DNA from 3 places in the Lysinibacillus sp. NPDC093688 genome. Region 2 is predicted to be linked to each of the others. Evidence: riboswitches for the same ligand, from Rfam matches in the RefSeq annotation. Region 2 holds a riboswitch; each other region holds the start of a gene.
What was found. Region 2 has a riboswitch for S-adenosylmethionine ahead of metK (methionine adenosyltransferase). Riboswitches for the same ligand answer to the same signal wherever they lie in the genome.

Region 1 (4,292 bases), on a different contig from region 2:
TGTTTTTAACAGGTTCATCATCCGCTATATTGTAAATTCCTGGTTCCCAGTCAATAGCCTCTATTGTTGCTTTTACTGCATCCTCAATATGGATAAACGATGTTATGCCATCATTTACTACCATTTCTCCTCTGAGATATTGTTGTGCAATTAAGCCTTGTGAATCATACCAAGTACCTGGTCCGTAAAGTGAACCGTACCTTAAAATAACAGAGTCTGGGATTTCTTGAATAGCACTCTCCAATGCTACTATTCCGTCTATTGTAATCTTCCTTCTGCCTATTGCATTTACGTCTAAAGGGGTTTCTTCAATGGCAATTGTGTCGCCCGGTTCATATGCCCATGCAATACTTTGGGCAATAAGTCGTTTACTATTTGTCTTTTTCGCAGCTTCAACTAAATGGCGAGTTCCAATTGCCCTCACTTTAGCATTGTCCTCTACTCGTCCGTGCTGAAGCGCCGTGACCTGATGGATAATAATGTTTGGTTGAAAATCCTGTATAATTGCCTCAACTTGCTCCTTTTCAAGTATATTTCCAACGTATGCCGTAGCGCCTAATGCTTGTAATACTTCAATTTTAGAATCACTTGTTGTCATTCCTCCAACTATATAGCCTTTTTCAACTAAAGCTGCTATAAGACTTTTTCCAATTACACCAGTTGCGCCTGTTACAAAAATTTTCATATTTACCCCATTCCTTTCTTCATTCTTTAACCAACATCATTGTATGGTTGTTCGTTATTCTATACAATGACAATAAAACAAATCTGTACCGGTAAAGGGGTATATAAATGCTGAAATATCAACAAATTGTTGCAGATATACTTTATGAAATTGAGCAAGGAACTTTAATAGAAGGGGCAAAATTGCCTTCTATTCGTGAATTAAAAAACCGTTACGATTGCAGTTCAGAAACTGTCCTAAAGGCATTAAGCGTATTAAAATACCAGCACCTAATTTTCTCCATTCCAAAGAGTGGATTTTATGTATTGTCTACATCAAATTATCAAAGCACTGAGGTAACGAATATTATTGACTTTGCCACAGCTACCCCAGAAAAAACAATGTTCCCTTACACAGAATTTCAACATTGCTTAAATCAAGCAATTGAAATTCAACAAGGTGGGCTTTTCTCTTATGGGATGACAGTACACGGGTTAGAGTCATTGATTTTAGAGGTAAAGAAGTTACTTGAGCAATATCAGGTGTTTGCTAATAAAGAAAATATTGTGATTACAACTGGCACTCAGCAAGCACTTTATATATTGACATCAATTCCTTTTCCAAATGAAGGAGATACAATTCTAGTCGAGCAGCCAACATACCACCTCTTTAATCGCTTACTTGAAACGACTGACGTCAAATGTATTGGAATAAAAAGAGATGCAAATGGTATTAACCTGCAGCAACTAGAAAATAATTTTGCTGAAAATCGTATAAAGTTTTTCTATACTATGCCAAGGTTCCATAATCCGTTAGGGACTTCTTTTAGTAAGAAGGAAAAATTAAATATAATAGCTTTAGCAAAGAAATATAATGTCTATATTGTTGAAGATGATTATTTAGCCGATTTTGATCTAAATACAAAAGCCGACCCCATGTTTGCGTATGATGTAAGTAACCGTGTTATTTATCTAAAAAGCTTTTCTAAAATTATCTTTCCAGGATTACGAGTTGGGATTACTGTACTTCCTGATCCAATTTTAAATAATTTTATAGCTTTAAAAAGAGTAATTGATTACGATACAAGCCTGATAACACAAGGGGCCTTGGAGCTATACTTAAAGAGTGGAATGTTTCATTCTCACAGTAGGATGCTTTCACAAAAGTCTGCAAAAAAATCAGCTATTTTACATGAAGAGGTTCAAAAATTAGCCGGTTCTTCAAATATCGACTATACACGTCCAAGCTCACTTGATACTAAACTACACATGGTAATTCCTCAAAAATTACATGTAAATACTTTAATCCAACGTTTACTTGTTGAAAATGTGCATTTGAAAGCTATTGACGACAATTATTTAAAAAGTTTTCACAAAGAAAATGTACTCAAAATAGATGTAAGGAATACAAATCAAGCTCTTATTCCACTAGGTGTACAAAAAATATTTAAAGCAATGATTTTATAGAGAGGCTCTGGAATATTAAATTTTTAACCTTGTATCCCTATTGAACTTGTAAACTATAAACAAATATACTAAAGTGTGTGTAAACTTTATTTCTGAAAATTCTTATATCGCATTTTCTTATCAAGAGAGATGGAGGGATTGGCCCTATGAAGTCTCAGCAACCAGCCTATAGGTATGGTGCTAATTCCAAATGGCATAATTTAGCCTTGAAGATGAGAAGACTTACTGCAGTTGCTTTGCACAAGAGTCTTCTTCTACAAGGAGGACTCTTTTTTATTTGCTATTTAACGCGAATGATACGCAAAGAATAGCACCCAAAATATGAATAGAAAGCAGGGAAATATTATGGCAAACGAACTTTTACAAGCAATTAAATTATTGAAATCAAAAGAATGGGTCGATTTAACGCATACATTTGGTCCAAGTTCTCCACACTTCTTTATGTTTGATGATGCAAAATTTGAAACATTATTTTCCCATGATGATGGCTTCTTTGCACAGCAATTTACTTTCCCTGGGCAATACGGAACACATATCGACCCACCTATCCATTTCGTGCGAGAAACACGCTATTTAGAGGAATTGGAACTAAAAGAACTAGTGCTACCACTAATCGTTATTGATAAATCGAAGGATGCCGAAATTAATAACGATTACACATTAAGTGTTCAAGATATTCTTAACTTTGAAGTTGAATATGGAGAAATTGAAGCCGGTACCTTTGTTGCGCTGCGTACTGATTGGAGTAAACGATGGCCAGATAAAGAGTCTTTCAGCAACAAAGATGCTGAAGGCAATAATCATATTCCTGGCTGGGGATTAGAAGCGTTGCAATTTTTATTCAACGAACGAAAAGTAAGTGCTATTGGCCACGAAACTTTTGATACGGATTCAGCAGCAGATTTTCGTAAAAACGGAAAGTTAGACGGAGAATATTTTGTACTAGAGCAAGATACTTACCAAATCGAGCTTATGACCAATTTAGATAAGCTACCTCCAAAAGGCGCCGTTATATTCAATATTGTGCCAAAGCCTGAAAAAGCATCTGGATTCCCTGTCCGTTCATTTGCTATATTGCCTTAATATAGCAATAGGTCCGATTTGAAATGTAGACAAACACCACTTTGTTTTGCACAGAGCTGTATGGTAATTTAATCGACAGACTTTGCCATTTAGCATTTTATGAAGAGCATCTAATCTTGTTTTACTCGAGAAGTCTATGTGGTGAGGCTTGCCTTGTATAGTATTTTAACCATAGCTATAATACTATTTTGTTTCGCTTGTCGACTCATTCTATGATGAGGAACTGTTGATTTTCGCGGAGAGTGGCGACTCCTGCGGGATGAGCTTGCGCTGAAAGCCCCGCAGGAACGGAGTGACGAGGAGATTGAAGCCAAGCCCGCGGAAAGCGCCAGCTCGGAGTGAAAATCAACCTTTGTTTTTTGATACACTTTATTTAAATTATTCTCGACAAGTTAAGGTCTGATTCAATAAATATTGAATCAGACCTTCCATAAATTTATTTTATTTAGGTGAATTCTTTCTTTTGAAAATAAAATAAACGATCAACATAATTATTATGAACAATACTATAAGATAAATACTGTAGCGGGATAAATATACCCCAACATAATGCCATTTCTCTCCAAGCACCGTTCCTAAGGTAATAAAAGTAAATGTCCATATAGTTGCTCCCGCATAAGCAAAGAAAGCGAATTTTTTATAAGGGTAATTATTAATAGCCGCAATATATGCAGTAAGATGACGCACACCAGGAATAAAAAACCCTATTAATAATAATATTGGTCCAATTTTTTCAAATAACTTTTTCGTAAAATCAATTTTCTGTTCAGTTATATGGATTTTCGAACCGTATTTTTGTAATAAGGGGAGCCCGAATTTATAGCCTATATAGTAGCTCAAGGTAATTCCCCCAGCTGCACCTACCATAGCGCTGATTAAAGCTGGAATATGTGAAAGAGTTTCACGATATACACTATACCCTACATATGTTAAAAATATTTCATCAGGAAGTGGCAGCCCGACAATCCCTCCAACCAGGATAAGAATGATGCCAAAATATCCATAATGTTCAATAAGAGATTGCACGTGATGCGCCATAAATCCATCCCACCTAAAACGTAATAATTTTTAATAGTTAG
Region 2 (4,292 bases):
CGACAGTTATCGGAAAAAGAGTTAGTATTCAAGACCTCTGTTGCTTACATCAAAGCCCTAAATATCCACTAATTATTGAAGATGAGGTAACAGTCGGACATCAAGTAACTTTACATAGCTGTACAATCCGAAAAAAAGCCTTAATTGGTATGGGCTCTATCGTATTAGACGGAGCGGAGATTGGAGAGGGTGCATTCATTGGTGCGGGTAGCCTTGTACCTCCAGGCAAAGTCATTCCTCCAAATAGCTTAGCATTGGGGCGTCCCGCAAAAGTTGTAAGAGAATTAAACGATGAAGATAAAGAAGATATGGAACGCATCATACGTGAATATGTAGAAAAAGGTCAATACTATAAATCTCTTCAACCAAAAAATAAATAGTTATTTCAACTAAATCAAAGCAGCTCCACGTTTGCTTGGACAACCGAGCCATACACGATTATGATAAGGAGCTTATTTTTTTCGTTAAAAACAACGAAAGGGGCCTTAACATGTTGAGCCCCTTTCTGTAATAGTATCTTAAAATATTTTTTCAGCTACTTTATTACTTTAGCTGAATAGTTTATAAACCTGCTTTTTCTTGTAATGCGTCAGCTTTGTCTGTTTGTTCCCAAGGTACATTTAAGTCTGTACGACCGAAGTGACCATATGCTGCAGTTTGCTTATAAATTGGGCGACGTAGGTCAAGCATTTTAATAATCCCCGCTGGGCGTAGGTCAAATAGCTCACGTACCCATTTTACAATTTCACTTTCCGTAACTTTTCCTGTCCCGAATGTATCAACAGCAATAGATACGGGTTGAGCAACACCAATCGCATAAGCTAGTTGTACTTCAGCGCGATCTGCTAAACCAGCTGCTACGATATTTTTCGCCACATAGCGTGCTGCATATGCCGCTGAACGGTCTACCTTAGTTGCATCCTTACCAGAGAAAGCACCTCCACCATGACGTGCATAGCCACCGTATGTATCAACGATGATTTTACGTCCAGTTAGACCAGCGTCTCCTTTTGGACCACCAATTACGAATCGGCCAGTTGGGTTGATGAAATATTTAGTCTCGGCATCTAATAATTCACTTGGAACAACTGGGGCAATAACGAATTCTTTTAAGTCTGCTTGAATTTGCTCAAGTGTAGCTTCTTCGTCATGCTGTGTAGAAATGACAATCGTATCAACACGCACTGGTACATTGTTTTCATCATACTCAATTGTTACTTGTGTTTTTCCGTCTGGACGTAAATATGCTAGTTCACCAGATTTGCGTACTTCCGTTAAACGACGAGCCAATTTATGCGCTAAACTAATTGGTAATGGCATAAGCTCTGGTGTTTCGTTACATGCATAACCGAACATTAAACCTTGGTCACCTGCGCCAATTGCTTCAATGTCAGCGTCTGTCATAGAGCCTTCACGCGCCTCTAATGCTTGGTCAACACCTTGAGCAATATCAGGTGATTGCTCACCAATAGCAACAAGTACTGCTAAGTTTTCAGCATCAAAGCCATATTTCCCACGTGTATAACCGATTTCTGCTACAGTATCACGAACGATACCTTTAATGTCTACATAAGTAGAAGTAGTAATTTCTCCTGCTACTAATACTAAGCCAGTAGTTACTGTTGTTTCACACGCTACACGTGCGTTTGGATCTTCTGTTAAAATAGCATCTAAAATGGCATCCGAGATTTGATCACAAATTTTGTCTGGATGTCCTTCTGTTACACTCTCTGATGTAAACAATCGACGGTTTGTCATTTGGTTTTCCTCCTATTACTTTTACAAATAATATTTGTGAATTAATACGGTACTCATTACCCATGTCAAGCCCGCTCCTATAGATTGAACTCTAAAGCCGTTGTTGTAGCTGTTGCTGTCGTTTCACTTTCGCACAAAAAACAACTGTTGCTGTCGTTTCACTTTCGCACAAAAAACAACTACTGCTTTTAACACGAGGTTTTCGAAAGATCCGTCATTATAATAAGGAAAGGACTATATACTTACCTTTACATTCGTTTTTAACAATAAAAAAATCCTTTTCTCACGCTTACTTAACATGAGGAAAGGAATAATGACTTCGTAACCTTTCACTCTTATCGTTCAAGGGGTTTCCCCTTGCATCAGATTGGCACCAGCGCATGTCGTGAAATAGTTCATGCAGGTTGCCGGGTTTCATAGGGCCTGACCCTCCACCAGCTCGGGATAAGAGTATCCGTTCAATATCTCATAATACGTAAAAGGTCGAACGTTGTCAAATATTTTTAACTTCTTTCAGCGAGTGCCCAAACACCCGCTAAAATAGAGGAACTCAGTCTAAGAACGCCACGCCCTGTGGCATTACCGAAATGACCGACATCGTGTCGGCCCTCGTGTTGTTGTTGTTGTTGTTGCTGTCGCTTCGCTTTCGCACAGATAAAACCGTGTTGCTGTCGCTTAGCTTTCGCACAAAAAAACATCCGCAGGCTTAAGAACAAAGCCGATTCCGGATCCAACTATGCCGAGGCACAATTGATTGTATTCATATAAGATATTATGGAATTATAATGAAACTTATTTGGATTATGCTGTAAATTTAAACAAAATAATCCCTACTCTCCACCTCACATCATGTGTTAACATATGTGTATCCCTTTACAGCACATTTTGTAGCGAAAGCAAAGCGTCAGCTACAGAACATGTGGTGGATGAATATGATTGTAGCCCCTATTCAATCGAAGACAAGCTCCAACGAATAAAAAACAAGCTAAAACTTCACATCCTGTGCGAACCTCATGTTAGCCAAAAGCTTCTAAACACAATTTTGCTGTGTCGAAAGTGATTGTCTGATCACTTATTATAAATAGGGTAAAAAGCATTATTAAAACGAATTAATTTACTTTTTGTCGTTTTCTTGAAAAGTAATAAAATCTGAAAAATAATTTCTTAATTAGTATAGATTATTAAACCAATTGTGTTATACTATTTTTGAAATTAAGAAAATCTCCCTCAGACTCAAGGGAATACTATAAAAAAGGATGGTATTTAATCGATGAATTCAGTAGAAATTGCAAACGAACTGAAGGAATTATTAAGCGGCAGTAACATTAATGTTCAACTTTCAGTACCACAATTAGCTGAAAAAGCTACTTCTCGTGGTGAAGCTATGTTAACAGTAGATGGCGCAGTTCGTGCAGAAACTGGCAAATACACTGGTCGTTCACCTAAAGATAAATATACGGTAGAAGAAGAGAGCACAAAAGATAAAATTGACTGGGGAAAAGTTAACCGACCAATTTCTTCTGAAGTGTTCGATAACTTATATGTAAAAGTAGTAAAATATTTAAAAGAACGTGACGAATTATTCGTATTCAAAGGCTTTGCTGGTGCTGACAAAGATTCTCAATTAAGCATCCAAGTAATCAATGAATATGCTTGGCACAATCTGTTCGCTCATCAATTATTTATCCGTCCAACTAAAGAAGAATTAGCTTCTCATGTTGCTGACTTCACAGTTATCTCAGCTCCTAATTTTAAAGCAGACCCTGCCGTTGATGGCACTGCTTCTGAAACATTCATCATTGTATCACTTGAAAAGAAAATTATCCTAATCGGTGGTACTGAATACGCTGGTGAAATCAAAAAGTCTATTTTCGGTATTATGAACTACTTATTACCACAACAAGGCATCCTTTCAATGCACTGCTCATCTAACGTTGGTGAAGCTGGTGATGTTGCATTATTCTTCGGTTTATCTGGTACTGGTAAAACTACTTTATCAGCGGATCCTGACCGTAAACTTATCGGTGACGATGAACACGGTTGGTCTGATAACGGTGTATTCAACATTGAGGGCGGTTGCTACGCAAAAACAATTAACCTTTCTGCTGAAAACGAACCAGAAATCTACAACGCAATCCGCTTCGGTTCTGTTTTAGAAAACGTAGCTGTTGATCCAGAAACTCGAGTTTGTGACTATGATGACGGTTCATTAACAGAAAATACACGTGTAGCTTACCCAATTCAATACATTGAAAATATTGTTGATCCATCTGTTGCAGGTCACCCAAAAACAATCATCTTCTTAACAGCTGATGCATTTGGTGTATTACCTCCAATCAGTAAATTAACAAAAGAGCAAGCAATGTACCACTTCCTAAGCGGTTTCACATCTAAACTTGCTGGTACAGAACGTGGTGTAACAGAGCCAGAACCAGTATTCTCAACTTGCTTCGGTTCTCCATTCCTTCCACTTCCAGCAACAGTTTATGCTGAAATGTTAGGTCAAAAAATTGACGAGCATGGTGCACAAGTAT
Region 3 (4,292 bases), on a different contig from region 2:
GTCTGCAAAGAAGCTTTGAATGCTATTCATTTAACTCGCCTCCTAATTCCTCAACGCCTACCCCGTTTTCTATAAAATACGTAAGTGCCTTTTCTACGACATGCGCCTTACCGTGTAGATGGACGACAATATTACCGACAATGCCGTTTTTTAATTCAATGATATTGGCTGTTAAAATATTTGGTTGTACATCATAAACTTTGCTCACTTCTGCAAGTAATGGCTTCCCGGTACTTTCACCAAGGAATGTTAAACGAATCACACTTCCTGAAAGATTTAATTGCTCGATAAGGGAAGGCGATAAATTGCGTTGAGAAATGGTATTTAAAAACTTACGTGTCGTTAAATGCTGTGGCTTCGAAAATAGTTCTATAGCAGAGCCATATTCTACAACCGTCCCTGATTCAAGAACGGATACATCATCGCAAATTTTTTGAATAACATTCATTTCATGTGTAATGAGTAAAATAGTGATGCCCAGCTCACGATTAATTTTCAAGAGAAGCTCAAGAATAGCGTCAGTTGTTTCAGGATCGAGTGCACTTGTCGCTTCATCACTGAGTAAAATCTCAGGCTCTTGGGCGAGGGCACGTGCAATAGCGACACGTTGCTTTTGACCACCTGAAAGCTGGCTAGGGTAGCTATCTAATTTCTCTGTTAGGCCAACGATTTCTGCATATTTTGCAACGCGTTTTTTCACTTCAGAGTCGTTATAGCCTAGAAGCTTTAATGGTACCGAGATATTGTTGTAAACGGTCGCTGTTTTTAAGAGATTAAAATGCTGGAAGATCATGCCGATTTTTTGACGTGTTTCGCGAAGGTCGTTTAAAGAAAGGGAAGTAATATCTACATTGTCGATCAATACTTTTCCTGTTGTTGGACGCTCTAATAAATTAACACAACGAATAAGGGTACTTTTTCCTGCACCACTGTAGCCAATAACCCCATGAATTTCACCTTTTTTGACATGCAAGTTAATGCCATCTACTGCTTTAACGCTACCTTTTTTAGTTTTAAATTCTTTTGTTATATTTTCTAGTTGAATCATACTGTGATATCTCCTTTCTAAGTCTTTCTATAAAGCAAGAATCTGCTAGCATTCCTATAGGAGTCTCGCAGATTCTCAATTTTATGAAAGACCCTTCAGCGTTACTACCAGCTTGGAATGATAGAACCTTTGAATTCCTCTTCAATAAATTTGCGTACTTCATCAGATTGATAAGCTTTAACAAATTTTTTAATCGCTGGGTCATCCTCGTTTTCAGCACGTACCGCTATGTAGTTTACATATGGAGAGTTAGTAGATTCTAAAAGAATGGAGTCTTTTTTAGGATCAATACCAGCATCAAGAGCGAAATTCGTATTAATAGCTGCCACATCTACTTCACTAAGCTGCTTCGGAATTTGTGCAGCCTCTAATTCAATGAATTTAAAATTCTTTTTGTTTTCTTCCACATCGCGAATAGATGCTGTTAAGTCTGCACCTTCTTTTAATTTAATGAAGCCTGCCTCTTGAAGGACAAATAGAGCACGAGCCCCGTTCGTTGGATCATTTGGTAATCCGAATGTAGCACCATCAGGAACTTCATCCAATGATTTATATTTCTCAGAGTATATGCCCATAGGCGTTAAAATTGTTTTTCCTACTGGCACTAAATCTGTTTTGTGATCTTTGTTAAATGCATCGAGGAATGGCTTATGTTGATAGCTGTTTACATCAAGATCACCCTCGGCTAACGATGTATTTGGTAAAACATAATCAGAGAACGTTTTTAGTTCTACCTCTAAGCCATTTTCTTTGGCAACTTTTGCTGCAACCTCTGCAATTTGTTCGTGGGGACCAGAAGTTACACCTACTACAATTTTATTTTCATTAATAGCCTTACCTTGACTACCTTTATCTTCTTTAGTACCGCAGCCTACTAATGCTGCTACTAATGTGAGACTTGCTAAACCTAGTAAAATTTTATTTTTCTTTTTCATGAAACATACCTCCAAAGTTGTTTTATCGGTTTTAAAAATCAATTTCGCCTTGGCGTAATTGCGTCCGGATTTTGAATTGTGCTTAGGCCTGCAGGATGCAGGTCAGTTAGCCGTTTTCGCTGGATGCGAAGGTTTTAGGCTAACATCCTTATATTCATTCCTTTCAAAATCCGTGACATCCGCCGGAGGCTTTTATCTTCATGTAAATGAAGATAAAAAAAACTCTCTTATAAACTAAGAGAGGCTCATGAAAAAACGTCCTCTCTTATCTTTCAAACGATGATCGTTTGCTGGATTTAGCACCTTCCTTAAAAAAAGGAGGTTGCCGAGCTTCATAGGGCCAGTCCCTCAGCTACTCTTGATAAGAGATTTATAATATTTTTTTGTAATTCCGATATACCTAATATAGATTATAGGATATAGTAAGTCAATTGAATTTTTGAAATATTTTATTTTGTTATACTATTTAGTTGTGAAAAAATCCGCTAGAAGAAGGGGAGGGGCAACTAAAAAAGATAGGAAATGAAAAACTGTTCCTATAGCAAGTTTGAGCTAATGGAACAGTTTTTCGATAGAGCCTACTCAGGTAGGGGATATGTTCATGAGCTAAATAAGTTTAATTTTTCAACTCTACTGATCGCTTCACGTAAGCGGTCTTCGCTAACAAGTAAACCTACCCGCACATAACCTTCACCGTATTGACCGAAGCCATTGCCTGCAGCTACTGCGATATCAGCTTTGTCGAGCAATACATCAGCAAACTGCTCGCTTGTATAACCTAATGGAACAGGGAGCCATGCAAAGAAAGAGCCCTTCGGTGCGGTTACTTGCCAACCAATTCGCTGTGCTTCTTCGATAAGAACATTTCGTCGACGCTCATAAGTGGCTCTTAGCTCATCTGCGCAATCCTGAGATGCTGTAAGGGCAACCGCTGCTGCTTGTTGCACAGCGGGGAATTGACTACAAAATAGATGATCCTGAATTATATTAATAGCCGCAATAATATCAGCGTTACCAACTGCAAATCCAATACGCCAGCCTGCCATATTAAATGTTTTAGATAATGTATACATTTCGATGCCGACCTCTTTGGCACCTTCCGCTTGCAGGAAGCTAATAGGTTTCTTGCCGTCAAATCCAATTGCTCCGTAAGCGAAATCATGTGAGACGATCATGTTGTGCTCTTTAGCAAAGCGCACCGTTTCCTCGAAAAATTCAAGTGTTGCAGTACCACCAGTTGGGTTGTTCGGGTAATTTAAGTAAAGAAGCTTAGCCTTTTCTTTTACGTCATCGGAAAGAGCATTATAATCAGGTAAGAAATTATTTTCTGCAAAAAGTGGCATGACATCAAAATTGACATCACCTAATACAACACCTGATAAGTAATCAGGATAGCCAGGGTCAGGCAAAAGCATTGTATCGCCAGGATTTAAAACGGCTAACGGTAGCTCGACAAGTCCAATTTTCGAACCACCAAGAATAGCGACCTCTTTCTCAGGATCAATATCAACATTGTATTCACGTTTGTAGAAGTCTGCGGCTGCTTGACGTAATTCTACTATGCCACGGAATGGAGAATATTTATGATGTTGAGGGTTTTCAGCTGCCTCCTGTAACGCTTTTATAATGTGTAGGGGAGTGGGCTGATCTGGATTGCCTTGACCGAGATTAATAACATCGCGCCCTTCTGCTAAAGCAGTATTCACTTTTTGCACCAAGGCTGCAAAAAATTGAGTCGGGAGTTGCTGTAGTTTTTTTGAAAGTTCCATGCATGTTCTCCTTTTTAGAAAATAATAATTGATGCAAATACTATTACTTTTTTTACTAATTGTCTAGAGTCTTTATTTACAAAGGTGGACGCACAAAACGCAAGTAGAGAGCATGTGGGCCTAAGCACAAAGCCGATTTCGGACGTAATTATGCCTAGGCATTGTAACAACATCTGAGGCATCTTAACAATGCCTATAAAACATAGGTTTAGGCATTACTTTTAAGCCCTTAAAAAAATATTTAATTTTTTTTAAAATTACTGTAACTTTTATTAGACTTAATCGTACTTATTAATAGAATCTAAAACTAAGAGCAAAAATGATTAGTAAGATTCACTTTCGCGAAAAGACCAGGACTCACTTCATTGCTGAGATCCTGGTCTTTTTGTATTTGTTTCTTCGAGCTGTTCTGAAAGCGCTCTTAGCTCAGACAACAGCGATATCATTTTCACAGAATTGAGCTTCAGGAAGCCCACTTCTTCAGAGGTAGGAGGTATGAAGTGCTTTTTTCTTTATAGAACATATGTTTATATTGTATAT

Region 1: linked by a shared signal. The riboswitch ahead of ACQKN2_RS04115 (cyclase family protein) and the one ahead of metK (methionine adenosyltransferase) in region 2 are both predicted to bind S-adenosylmethionine.
Region 3: linked by a shared signal. The riboswitch ahead of ACQKN2_RS19580 (MetQ/NlpA family ABC transporter substrate-binding protein) and the one ahead of metK (methionine adenosyltransferase) in region 2 are both predicted to bind S-adenosylmethionine.

Annotation. Positions count from the first base shown of each region.
Region 1 covers NZ_JBNNUX010000003.1:87,369-91,660, reverse strand. The annotation lists gene ACQKN2_RS04125 (NAD-dependent epimerase/dehydratase family protein) at 1-685, opposite strand, end outside; gene ACQKN2_RS04120 (PLP-dependent aminotransferase family protein) at 793-2,130, shown strand; SAM riboswitch class I at 2,245-2,349, shown strand; gene ACQKN2_RS04115 (cyclase family protein) at 2,476-3,213, shown strand; gene ACQKN2_RS04110 (DedA family protein) at 3,655-4,251, opposite strand.
Region 2 covers NZ_JBNNUX010000008.1:128,579-132,870, forward strand. The annotation lists gene ACQKN2_RS09225 (gamma carbonic anhydrase family protein) at 1-380, shown strand, start outside; gene metK (methionine adenosyltransferase) at 562-1,758, opposite strand; SAM riboswitch class I at 2,091-2,209, opposite strand; gene ACQKN2_RS09235 (hypothetical protein) at 2,262-2,456, opposite strand; gene pckA (phosphoenolpyruvate carboxykinase (ATP)) at 3,029-4,292, shown strand, end outside.
Region 3 covers NZ_JBNNUX010000031.1:10,599-14,890, forward strand. The annotation lists gene ACQKN2_RS19570 (methionine ABC transporter permease) at 1-30, opposite strand, end outside; gene ACQKN2_RS19575 (methionine ABC transporter ATP-binding protein) at 23-1,048, opposite strand; gene ACQKN2_RS19580 (MetQ/NlpA family ABC transporter substrate-binding protein) at 1,153-1,983, opposite strand; SAM riboswitch class I at 2,246-2,351, opposite strand; gene ACQKN2_RS19585 (pyridoxal phosphate-dependent aminotransferase) at 2,583-3,752, opposite strand.